2 regions of the Pseudomonas sp. NCHU5216 genome follow, and region 2 is predicted to be linked to the other one. Evidence: predicted binding sites of a transcription regulator. Region 2 holds the regulator's gene; the other holds the start of a gene.

Region 1 (5,078 bases), on a different contig from region 2:
GCCGAAAGCAGGCCGCAGGCCAGCTCCACAATGGGGTAACGCTTGCTGATGGCCGCCTTGCAGTTGGAACACTTGCCGCGCAGCGCCAGATAGCTGAGCAGCGGAACGTTCTCCCAGGGGCGAATCTCGTGACCGCAGTGCGGGCAACTGGAATTGGGCAGGATCAGGTTGAAGGTGGCCTGTCTGGGTTCGGCAGGCAACTCCAGTATCTCACGCGCCTGCTCTCGCCAATCGCGCTGCAGCATCAGCGGCAGGCGGTAGACCACTACATTGAGGAAGCTGCCGATCAACAGGCCCAGCAGCAGGGCGCAGCAAACGAAGGCCAGCGTGTGGCTGGCCAGGAAATCGAGCACCAGCATTTAAACCACGGAGCCCAGTTGGAATATCGGCAGGTACATGGCAATGATCAGGCCACCGACCAGTACCCCGAGCACGGCCATGATGATCGGCTCCATCAGGCTGGTGAGGCCATCGACCATATTGTCCACTTCCTCTTCATAGAAGGTGGCGACCTTGTCGAGCATCTCGTCCAGTGCGCCGGACTCCTCGCCGATGGCGGTCATCTGCACGGCCATGGAGGGGAAGGTGCCGGTAGTCTTCATCGAGAAGTTGAGTTGCATGCCGGTGGACACATCGGCCTTGATCTTGTTGGTCGCGGTCTTGAACACCACGTTGCCGGTCGCCCCGGAAACGGAATCCAGCGCGTCAACCAATGGTACACCGGCGGCGAAGGTGGTGGAGAGGGTGCGGGCAAAACGCGCCACGGCCGACTTATAGAGAATGTCGCCTACGATCGGAAGCTTGAGCACGGCGCGATCCACCGAGTCGCGGAACTTCTGCGAGCGCTTCATGGCTTCCTTGAAGGCAAAGGCCGCTGCGAAAATACCGATCAGGAAGATGAACCACCACTGCTGCAGAAACTGGGAAATACCAATCACCATCAGGGTGAAGGCAGGCAGTTCGGCACCGAAGTTGGCGAAGACCGACTCGAACTGCGGCACCACCTTGATCAGCAGGATGGCGGAGACGATGATGGCCACCACCACCACGGCGATGGGATAGTTCATCGCCTTCTTGATCTTGGCTTTGAGTGCCTCGGTTTTTTCCTTGTAGGTGGCGATGCGATCCAGCAGGTTTTCCAATGCGCCGGCCTGTTCACCGGACTCCACCAGGTTGCAATACAGTTCGTCGAAGTACTGCGGCTTCTTGCGCAGCGAGGCAGCAAAGCTGTTACCTGCGGCCACCTCCTGCTTCACTTCGTCCACCAGCTTGCGCATATTGGGGTTGTCGAAGCCCTCGGCAATGATGTCGAAGCTCTGCAGCAAGGGCACGCCGGCCTTCATCATGGTCGCCATCTGCCGGGTGAACAGGGCAATGTCCATGGGCTTGATCTTCTTGCCGCCACCGAAGGAAATGCCCGATTTCTTGCGCACCTTGGTCGGGTTGATGCCCTGCTTGCGCAGTTGCGCCTTGACCAGAGACGGGTTCTGCCCGTTGATCTCGCCTTTGACGACAGCGCCGCTTTTGTTCTTGCCTTCCCAGGTGAATACGCTGGTTTTCAGAGCTTTTGCCGCCATGGTTAATCCTTGGTTACGCGGTTGACTTCCTCAAGGCTGGTAACCCCTTGCATGGCCTTGAGCAAAGCGGAGGTGCGCAGATCATTGAAGCCGTCTTTACGCATCTGTGTGGCGATATCGATGGAGTTGCCTTCCTCCATGATAATGCGCTGCAGGTTGGGCGTGTTTTTAACCACTTCATAAATACCGACACGGCCCTTGTAACCGCCCTTGCAATTTTCGCAGCCAACCGGGCCGTAGATCTTGAAGGTGCCGATCTTGTCTTCGGGGAAGCCTTCAGCCAGCAGAGTTTCGCGCGGTACGTCCACTTCCTTCTTGCATTGGTTGCACAGCTTGCGCGCCAGGCGCTGGGCGATGATCAGGTTCACCGAGGTGGCGATATTGAAGGACGGCACACCCATGTTGCGCAGGCGTGTGAGGGTTTCCGCGGCGCTGTTGGTGTGCAGGGTGGACATCACCATGTGCCCGGTCTGCGCGGCCTTGACGGCGATGGAAGCGGTATCCAGGTCGCGAATCTCACCCACCATGATGATGTCTGGATCCTGACGCAGGAAGGCGCGTAGCGCCTGGGTGAAGTCCATGCCCTGCTTGGGGTTGACGTTGACCTGGTTGATGCCCTCGAGATTGATCTCCACCGGGTCTTCGGCGGTGGAGATATTTACATCCGGGGTATTGAGAATGTTCAGGCCGGTATAGAGCGATACCGTCTTGCCCGAACCGGTGGGGCCGGTGACCAGGATCATGCCCTGGGGTTGCTTGAGGGCATTCATATAGAGCTCTTTCTGCTCTTCCTCATAACCCAGGGCGTCGATACCCATCTGTGCGCTGGTGGGGTCGAGAATCCGCATCACGATCTTCTCGCCCCACAGGGTGGGCAATGTATTGACGCGAAAGTCGATGGCCTTGTTCTTTGATACACGCATCTTGATCCGGCCATCCTGCGGCTTGCGCCGCTCGGAGATATCCAGCGCTGCCATCACCTTGAGGCGCGCGGAAATGCGTGGTGCCAACTGGATGGGCGGGCGCGCTACTTCATGCAGGATGCCGTCGGTGCGAAAGCGAACGCGATAGGTCTTCTCATAGGGCTCGAAGTGCAGGTCGGAAGAGCCGCCCTTGATGGCATCCAGTAGCATCTTGTTGACGAAGCGCACCACCGGGGCGTCGTCGGCATCGGCTCCAGTCTCACCTACCTGTTTGTCATCGTCGACCGCCTCCACATCTAGGCCATCCAGATCGACATCGGCCAGATCCTCCATGGCACTATTGGTCGACTCGAAGAACTTGTCGATGGCATCGCCGAGCTTGTCATCCTCGACCAGTATGGCTTCGGTATTCAGACCGGTGCTGAACTGGATATCGGTGACGGCCTGGTGATTAGTGGGGTCGGAAAGCCCGACGAACAGCTTGTTGCCCCGCCGCCACAGCGGCAACACGCGGTGCTGGCGCACCAGCTTTTCGCTGACCAGGTCGCGTGGTTGACTTTCCTTGTCGATGGCATTGAGGTCGAAGAAGGATACGCCGAACTGCTCCGAGGCCAGCTCGGCCAGGGCGCGGCTCTTGACCAATTTGTTCTGCACCAGGTAGGTCACCAACGACAGCTTATTGCGCTGGGCCTGCTGCTGGGCCTGCTGGGCGGCCTTTTCGTCCATCAAGCCGGTTTGGGCTAGCTGCCTGGCCAGGCCGGAAAGGGAAATGCTGTCGTTCATCACGGGCTCCACAAACAATCCCTGCCTTATAGCCCAGTTGCAGGTGTACTGCCAAACCGCGTGAACAAGGGTGACGAAAAATGGCAGTTAGTGGCGTGGCCTGTACTGCGGTGCGTGCATGTGGCTCGATAAAGGCCTGTAGAAGAGGGGGGTGAAAGTTGGCACGCCCCGTGCTATCTCCTCTTTCAGGTCAATGGGCCTATTCAAATCTGGAGAGAATCATGAAAGCTCAAATGCAAAAGGGTTTTACCCTGATCGAATTGATGATTGTGGTTGCGATCATCGGTATTCTGGCTGCTATTGCTCTGCCTGCTTATCAGGACTACACCAAGCGTGCTCGTGGCTCCGAAATGGTTGTGGCCACAGCTCCTTTCAAGTTGGGTGTAACTGAGTGCGTGCAGAGTGGTGGTTGCCTAACTGGTAGTAACATTGATATTCCTTCTTCTGCCGCTAGTCGTGCTGTGCTCTCTGTTCCAGCGGATGTGGCTTCCGGTTCTGCTCCTGCTAATGCTCAGTATGCGAGCATTGCCTTGGGGACTACGGGGCAGATTACAGTAACTCCGAAGACTACGAATGGTTTTGCTAATACTGATACTTTTATTTTGACGCCTACTCATAATGGTGGTGGCTCGATCAGTTGGGCTGCTTCAGGTGGTTGCGTTACCAATGGTTGGTGCAAAACCAAGTAATTAGCGTGATGCGCTATCAACGGGAGGATTGTCCTCCCGTTTTTTTTGAGTAGGAGAAATCGTGTTGTATCTTCTTGGTTTCTTGATCGGGGGACTGCCTTTCGTTCTACCATTGCGGGATTATCCTGACGGCGATTTCTACTCTGACGCTCTGGCTGTGCTCTTGGGGTTGTGTCTGATTCTTCTGGCAGGGCGGCGTATTGCACTATCTGGTGGGGCTATTATTCTCGCCAGCTTCGTCGTAGTGGCTGCGTTTGTCGGCGACGAACGGAGTTACTATTACCAGAGTTGGCTGGTGCCGCTGGTTGTAATTTCGTTGTTGGGTATCTTTCATGCAGTACTTGCCGGGCAGGAGTACCCTGGCCGCCTGCGTTTCTTGCATGGATGTCTTTGGGGTGTGGTGGCAGGGGGATGCTTTAATCTGTTCGTCAGTTTTTTTCAGATGCTTGGCTGGGTTGATTATATCTCTTTCCTGGTATTTCCGGGGGGGCGTGAGGTGTATGGAAATTTTGGGCAGCGCAATAATTTTTCAACCTATATGTTGATGTTTTCTATTGTTGTTTGTGGTATGGCTTCTCAGCGGCGGATCAATATATTTTTCTCTGCTTTTGTTTTGGTTGGCGTGGCTGTGGTTCTGGCTTATGCTGGTTCTCGTATGGTTTTGGTTGCAGTCTTGCTGATTATGCTTGTAGCGCTGCTTATCGGAATGTTGCGTGGCTGGCATGGTGCTGAGGCCGCTATGGTGGGGAGCTACGCCTTGTTCGTATGTTCTCTGTCGGTATGCTTGCTGTTGTTTTGGTTGGTAGATGTTGGTGGTTCTTCACGTATTTCCATTACTGGAGATGTTTCTCGCTTGCAGGAATGGGCGAAAGCCTGGCGTATTTTTTTAGATCACCCCTGGGGTGTGGGGTATGGTAATTATGCAAAATATAGTTTTATTTATCAGGTTGATTCTGGGATGCCGAGTCAGATAACTTGGTCTCATGCACATAATATATTTTTTCAATTTCTGGTTGAGTTGGGTTTGTGGATCTTTCCGTTAGCGGTATTGACGTTTTGGGTCTTTTTTTTGACGCTAAAGAATTGCCTGGCTCATGGGGTTGATG
Region 2 (5,078 bases):
GCGACCTGCTGCGCGCAGGAGTGATGTGATGAATACCTTGCTGCAACGTGCCCGCGCCGTGAAACTGGCCGTGTTCGATGTCGATGGCGTGCTCACCGATGGCCGCCTGTACTTCCTCGAAGACGGCAGCGAGTTCAAGACCTTCAACACCCTCGACGGCCATGGCATCAAGATGCTCATGGCCGCCGGTGTGCGCACCGCCATCATCAGCGGGCGCAAGACCCCGGTGGTGGAGCGGCGTGCCAACAACCTCGGTATCCAGCATCTGTTCCAGGGCCGCGAGGACAAGCTTGTGGTACTCGACGGTCTGCTCGCCGAACTCGGCCTAAACTATGAACAGGTCGCCTATCTGGGCGACGACCTGCCGGATCTACCGGTCATGCGCCGCGTTGGCCTGGGCATGGCCGTGGCCAGCGCCGACGGCTTCGTCCGCCAGCACGCCCATGGCGTGACCCAGGCGCGTGGCGGCGAAGGGGCCGTGCGCGAATTCTGCGAACTGATCATGCGTGCCCAGGGCACGCTGGACGCGGCGCAAGCCGCTTACCTGTAGGGCACGACATGCCACGCAAAGCGCTCAACCTGCTGATATTCGCCTTGATCGCCGTACTCGTCGGCGCGCTCGGCTACTGGAACATCGCTCCGGAAACCAGCCGCACGCCGCAACAGGCGGACAGCGACGAGACCATCGACTTCTACGCCATCGGCGCGCACACCGTGCAGTTCCAGGACGATGGCAAGCTGCACTACCGCATGACCGCCGACAAGCTCGAGCACGTCAAGAGCACCGACATCACCCAGGTGCAAAACCCCAAACTGGATCTGTACCGCGGCACCAACCTGCCGTGGAAGGTCACCAGCCAGCGCGCCGAGGTGTCCCCCGGCGGCAAAGAGGTGGAACTGATCGACGACGTGCGCATTGCCCGTACCGACGCCAAGAACCGCCCCACCATCATCACCAGTAGCCGCATGACCGTAATTCCTGACAAGGAATATGCGCAGACCGAGCAAGCCGTTAGAATCGTCGCGGCCAACGGGGTGACCACGGCACAAGGAATGAAAGCGTACTTGAATGACGGCAGGATGCTCCTGCTGTCCAACGTAAGAGGCCAGCATGAGGTTCGTTAACACCCTCCCCCTGATTCTCAGCCTCGGCGCCGCATTGGGAAGCGCGGCTGCCTGGGCTCTGCCCTCCGATCGCGACCAGCCGATCCGCATCCAGGCCGATACCGCCGAACTGGATGACAAGCAGGGCGTGGCGGTCTATCGCGGCGACGTGATCATCACTCAGGGTACCCTGAAGATCACTGGCGACACCGTGACCATCACCCAGACCGCCAGCGGCGACATCGACGTGTTCACCTCGGTGGGCAACCTCGCCTACTACGAGCAGAAGCCCGCCGTGGACAAGGAAATCGTCAAGGCCTACGGCAAGACCATCCAGTACTTCGCCAGCAACGAACGCATCGTGCTGATCGACCAGGCCAAGGTGATCCAGGAAGGCAATACCTTCGAGGGCGAGAAGATCGTCTACGACACCCGCCGCCAGATCGTCAACGCAGGACGCGCCACCGGCAACAACGTCAGCGTGCCGCGTCCGCGCATCGACATGGTCATCCAACCCAAGAACAAACCCGCGGATCAACAGCAGTAATGGCCATTCTCAAAGCCCAACACCTGGCCAAGAGCTACAAGGGCCGCCAGGTCGTACGCGACGTCAGCCTGAACATCGAGAGCGGCCAGATCGTCGGCCTGCTCGGCCCCAACGGTGCCGGCAAGACCACCTGCTTCTACATGATCGTCGGCCTGGTGCAGGCCGACCAGGGACGTGTGCTGATCGACGACCTCGACGTCAGCCACCAGCCCATGCATGGTCGTGCCCGCGCTGGTATCGGCTACCTGCCGCAGGAAGCCTCGATCTTCCGCAAGCTGTCGGTGGCCGACAACATCATGGCCATCCTCGAAACGCGCAAGGATCTCGACCGCGCCGGGCGCCAGGCGGAGCTGGAGAACCTGCTGCAGGAATTCCACATCCACCACATCTCGGGCAACCTGGGCATGAGCCTGTCCGGTGGTGAACGGCGTCGCGTGGAAATCGCCCGCGCCCTGGCCACCAACCCCAAGTTCATCCTGCTCGACGAACCCTTCGCCGGTGTCGACCCGATCTCGGTGGGGGACATCAAACAGATCATCCATCACCTCAAGACCAAGGGTATCGGCATTCTCATCACCGATCACAACGTACGCGAGACCCTGGACATCTGCGAAACGGCCTACATCGTCAACGATGGCCAACTGATTGCCGAAGGCGACGCCGAGACCATCCTCGCCAACCAGACGGTGAAAGAGGTTTATCTGGGCCACGAGTTCCGTCTGTAAAACATCCATATTTAGATGACGGAAATAGGACAGCCCCTAGGCAAGGACGAGATTTTCAGGCATATAATTTGCTTCCTGGCGGCGCTTCGGCGCCCTGATGTGGAAGGCGTAACTCGCCGGTAAATTAAGGTCTGCAATGAAACCATCGCTAGTCCTCAAGATGGGCCAGCAGCTGACGATGACCCCGCAGCTGCAACAGGCCATCCGCCTCCTCCAACTGTCTACCCTGGATCTGCAGCAGGAAATTCAGGAGGCGCTGGAATCCAACCCCATGCTCGAGCGCCAGGAAGACGGCGACGACTTCGACAACAGCGACCCGATGGCCGACGGTGCGGAAAGCGCCGCACCCGCTCAAGCCAAGGAAGACAGCTTCCAGGAAACCACACCGAGCGTGGACAACCTCGAAGATGGCGAGTGGAACGAGCGCATCCCCAACGAGCTGCCGGTCGATACCGCCTGGGAAGACATCTACCAGACCAGCGCCAGCAGCCTGCCGAGCAACGACGATGACGAGTGGGACTTCACCACCCGTACCTCCAGCGGCGAGAGCCTGCACAGCCATCTGCTCTGGCAACTGAACCTGGCGCCGATGTCGGACAAGGATCGACTGATCGCCGCCACCCTGATCGACTGCATCAACAACGATGGCTACCTCGAAGAAACCCTCGAGGAAGTGACCGAGTCCTTCGACCCCGAACTGGATATCGAACTGGATGAAGTCGCAGTGGTACTGCACCGCATCCAGCAGTTCGAGCCGGCCGGCATCGGCGCCCGCGACCTGCGCGAGTGCCTGCTGTTGCAACTGCGCCAGCTCCCCGCCAGCACGCCCTGGCTGAGCGATACCCAACGCCTGGTCAGCGAGCACCTGGAACTGCTCGGCAGCCGCGATTACGCCCAGCTCATGCGCCGCACCAAGCTCAAGGAAGACGAGCTCAAGCAGGTCATCGAACTGATCCAGCGCCTCAACCCGCGCCCCGGTTCGCAGATCGAATCCAGCGAGCCGGAATACGTGGTGCCGGACGTCATCGTGCGCAAGCACAACGGCCGCTGGCTGGTGGAACTGAACCAGGAAGCCATGCCGCGCCTGCGCGTCAACGCGCAGTACGCCGGCTTCGTCAAACGCGCCGACTCCAGCGCCGACAACACCTTCATGCGCAACCAGTTGCAGGAGGCGCGCTGGTTCATCAAGAGCCTGCAGAGCCGCAACGAGACCCTGATGAAGGTGGCCACGCAGATCGTCGAGCACCAACGCGGCTTTCTCGACTATGGCGACGAGGCCATGAAGCCCCTGGTGCTGCACGACATCGCCGAGGCGGTGGGCATGCACGAGTCGACCATCTCGCGCGTAACCACGCAGAAATTCATGCATACCCCGCGTGGCATTTACGAGCTGAAATACTTCTTCTCCAGCCACGTCAGCACCTCCGAAGGCGGCGAATGCTCGTCGACGGCGATCCGCGCCATCATCAAGAAACTGGTGGCCGCGGAAAACGCGAAAAAGCCGTTGAGCGACAGCAAGATCGCTGGTTTACTGGAGGCACAAGGCATCCAAGTCGCCCGTCGCACGGTGGCCAAGTACCGCGAATCCCTCGGTATCGCCCCCTCCAGCGAACGCAAGCGACTGATGTAAGCAAGATCGACTGTTCGCCCATGGCGAGCGGGCCACAGTGTTCCGGTGGTGGGCCTCAAGTCAGGCCCATCTCTTACACAAGGCAACAAGGAGAAAGCGGTATGCAAGTCAACATCAGTGGACATCAGCTGGATGTGACCGACGCCCTGCGTGACTACATCGGCGAGAAACTCGGCCGACTGGAACGCCACTTCGACAAGATCACCAACGTTCAGGTGACCATGGAGGTCGAAAAGCTCAAGCAGAAGATCGAAGCCACCCTTCACGTTGCTGGCGGTGAGGTCGTCGCCAACGCCGAACATAACGACATGTACGCCGCCATCGACCTGCTGGCAGACAAACTCGACCGTCAACTCATCAAGCACAAGGAAAAGCAGCTCGATCGCCTGCAAGGCGCCACAGCCCGCTGACATTTCCCTTCCATGATCCGACTTGAAAATATCCTGACCCCCGGCCGTTCCCTGGTGAACGTGCCGGGCGGCAGCAAGAAGCGCGTGCTCGAACAGATTGCCAGCCTGGTCGCCCGCGACCTCGACGAGCTGGACAATCAGGACATCTACGAAAGCCTCATCGCCCGCGAGAAGCTCGGCTCCACCGGCTTCGGCAACGGCATCGCCATCCCCCACTGTCGCCTGGCCGGCTGCAGCGCACCGATCAGCGCCCTGTTGCGCCTGGACACGGCGGTCGACTTCGACGCCATCGACGGCGCGCCGGTCGATCTGCTGTTCGTCCTGCTGGTACCGGAAGCCGCCACCGACGCCCACCTCGAACTCCTGCGCCAGATCGCCAGCATGCTCGACCGCCAGGACGTGCGCGAACGCCTGCGCCAGGCACCGACCAGCGAAGCGCTCTACCAGGTGGTCGTGGACATCCAGAACGGTCAATAACCATGCGCCTGATCATCGTCAGCGGTCGCTCCGGCTCCGGCAAGAGCACTGCCCTCGATGTACTCGAAGACAACGGTTTCTACTGCATCGACAACCTGCCGGCCAGCCTGCTGCCGGATCTGGCCGAACGTTTCCTGCCGCATAGTGACCTGATGCTGCCGCAGGTCGCGGTCTCCATCGACGCA

What was found. Region 2 encodes sigma-54, which starts transcription at its own class of promoters, with help from an activator protein. Its sites were predicted from a motif close to ANTGGCATNNANNTTGCTNT; they were not measured.
Region 1: the regulator sigma-54 is predicted to act here: its motif matches at 3,441-3,460, upstream of ACSVIK_RS23505 (pilin).

What each region holds. Positions count from the first base shown of each region.
Region 1 covers NZ_JBQLIX010000051.1:23,078-28,155, forward strand. The annotation lists gene ACSVIK_RS23490 (prepilin peptidase) at 1-359, opposite strand, end outside; gene ACSVIK_RS23495 (type II secretion system F family protein) at 360-1,577, opposite strand; gene pilB (type IV-A pilus assembly ATPase PilB) at 1,580-3,283, opposite strand; gene ACSVIK_RS23505 (pilin) at 3,505-3,972, shown strand; gene ACSVIK_RS23510 (Wzy polymerase domain-containing protein) at 4,034-5,078, shown strand, end outside.
Region 2 covers NZ_JBQLIX010000034.1:17,110-22,187, forward strand. The annotation lists gene ACSVIK_RS20010 (KpsF/GutQ family sugar-phosphate isomerase) at 1-29, shown strand, start outside; gene ACSVIK_RS20015 (KdsC family phosphatase) at 29-550, shown strand; gene lptC (LPS export ABC transporter periplasmic protein LptC) at 559-1,125, shown strand; gene lptA (lipopolysaccharide transport periplasmic protein LptA) at 1,112-1,651, shown strand; gene lptB (LPS export ABC transporter ATP-binding protein) at 1,651-2,376, shown strand; gene ACSVIK_RS20035 (RNA polymerase factor sigma-54) at 2,513-4,006, shown strand; gene hpf (ribosome hibernation-promoting factor, HPF/YfiA family) at 4,108-4,416, shown strand; gene ptsN (PTS IIA-like nitrogen regulatory protein PtsN) at 4,429-4,893, shown strand; gene rapZ (RNase adapter RapZ) at 4,896-5,078, shown strand, end outside.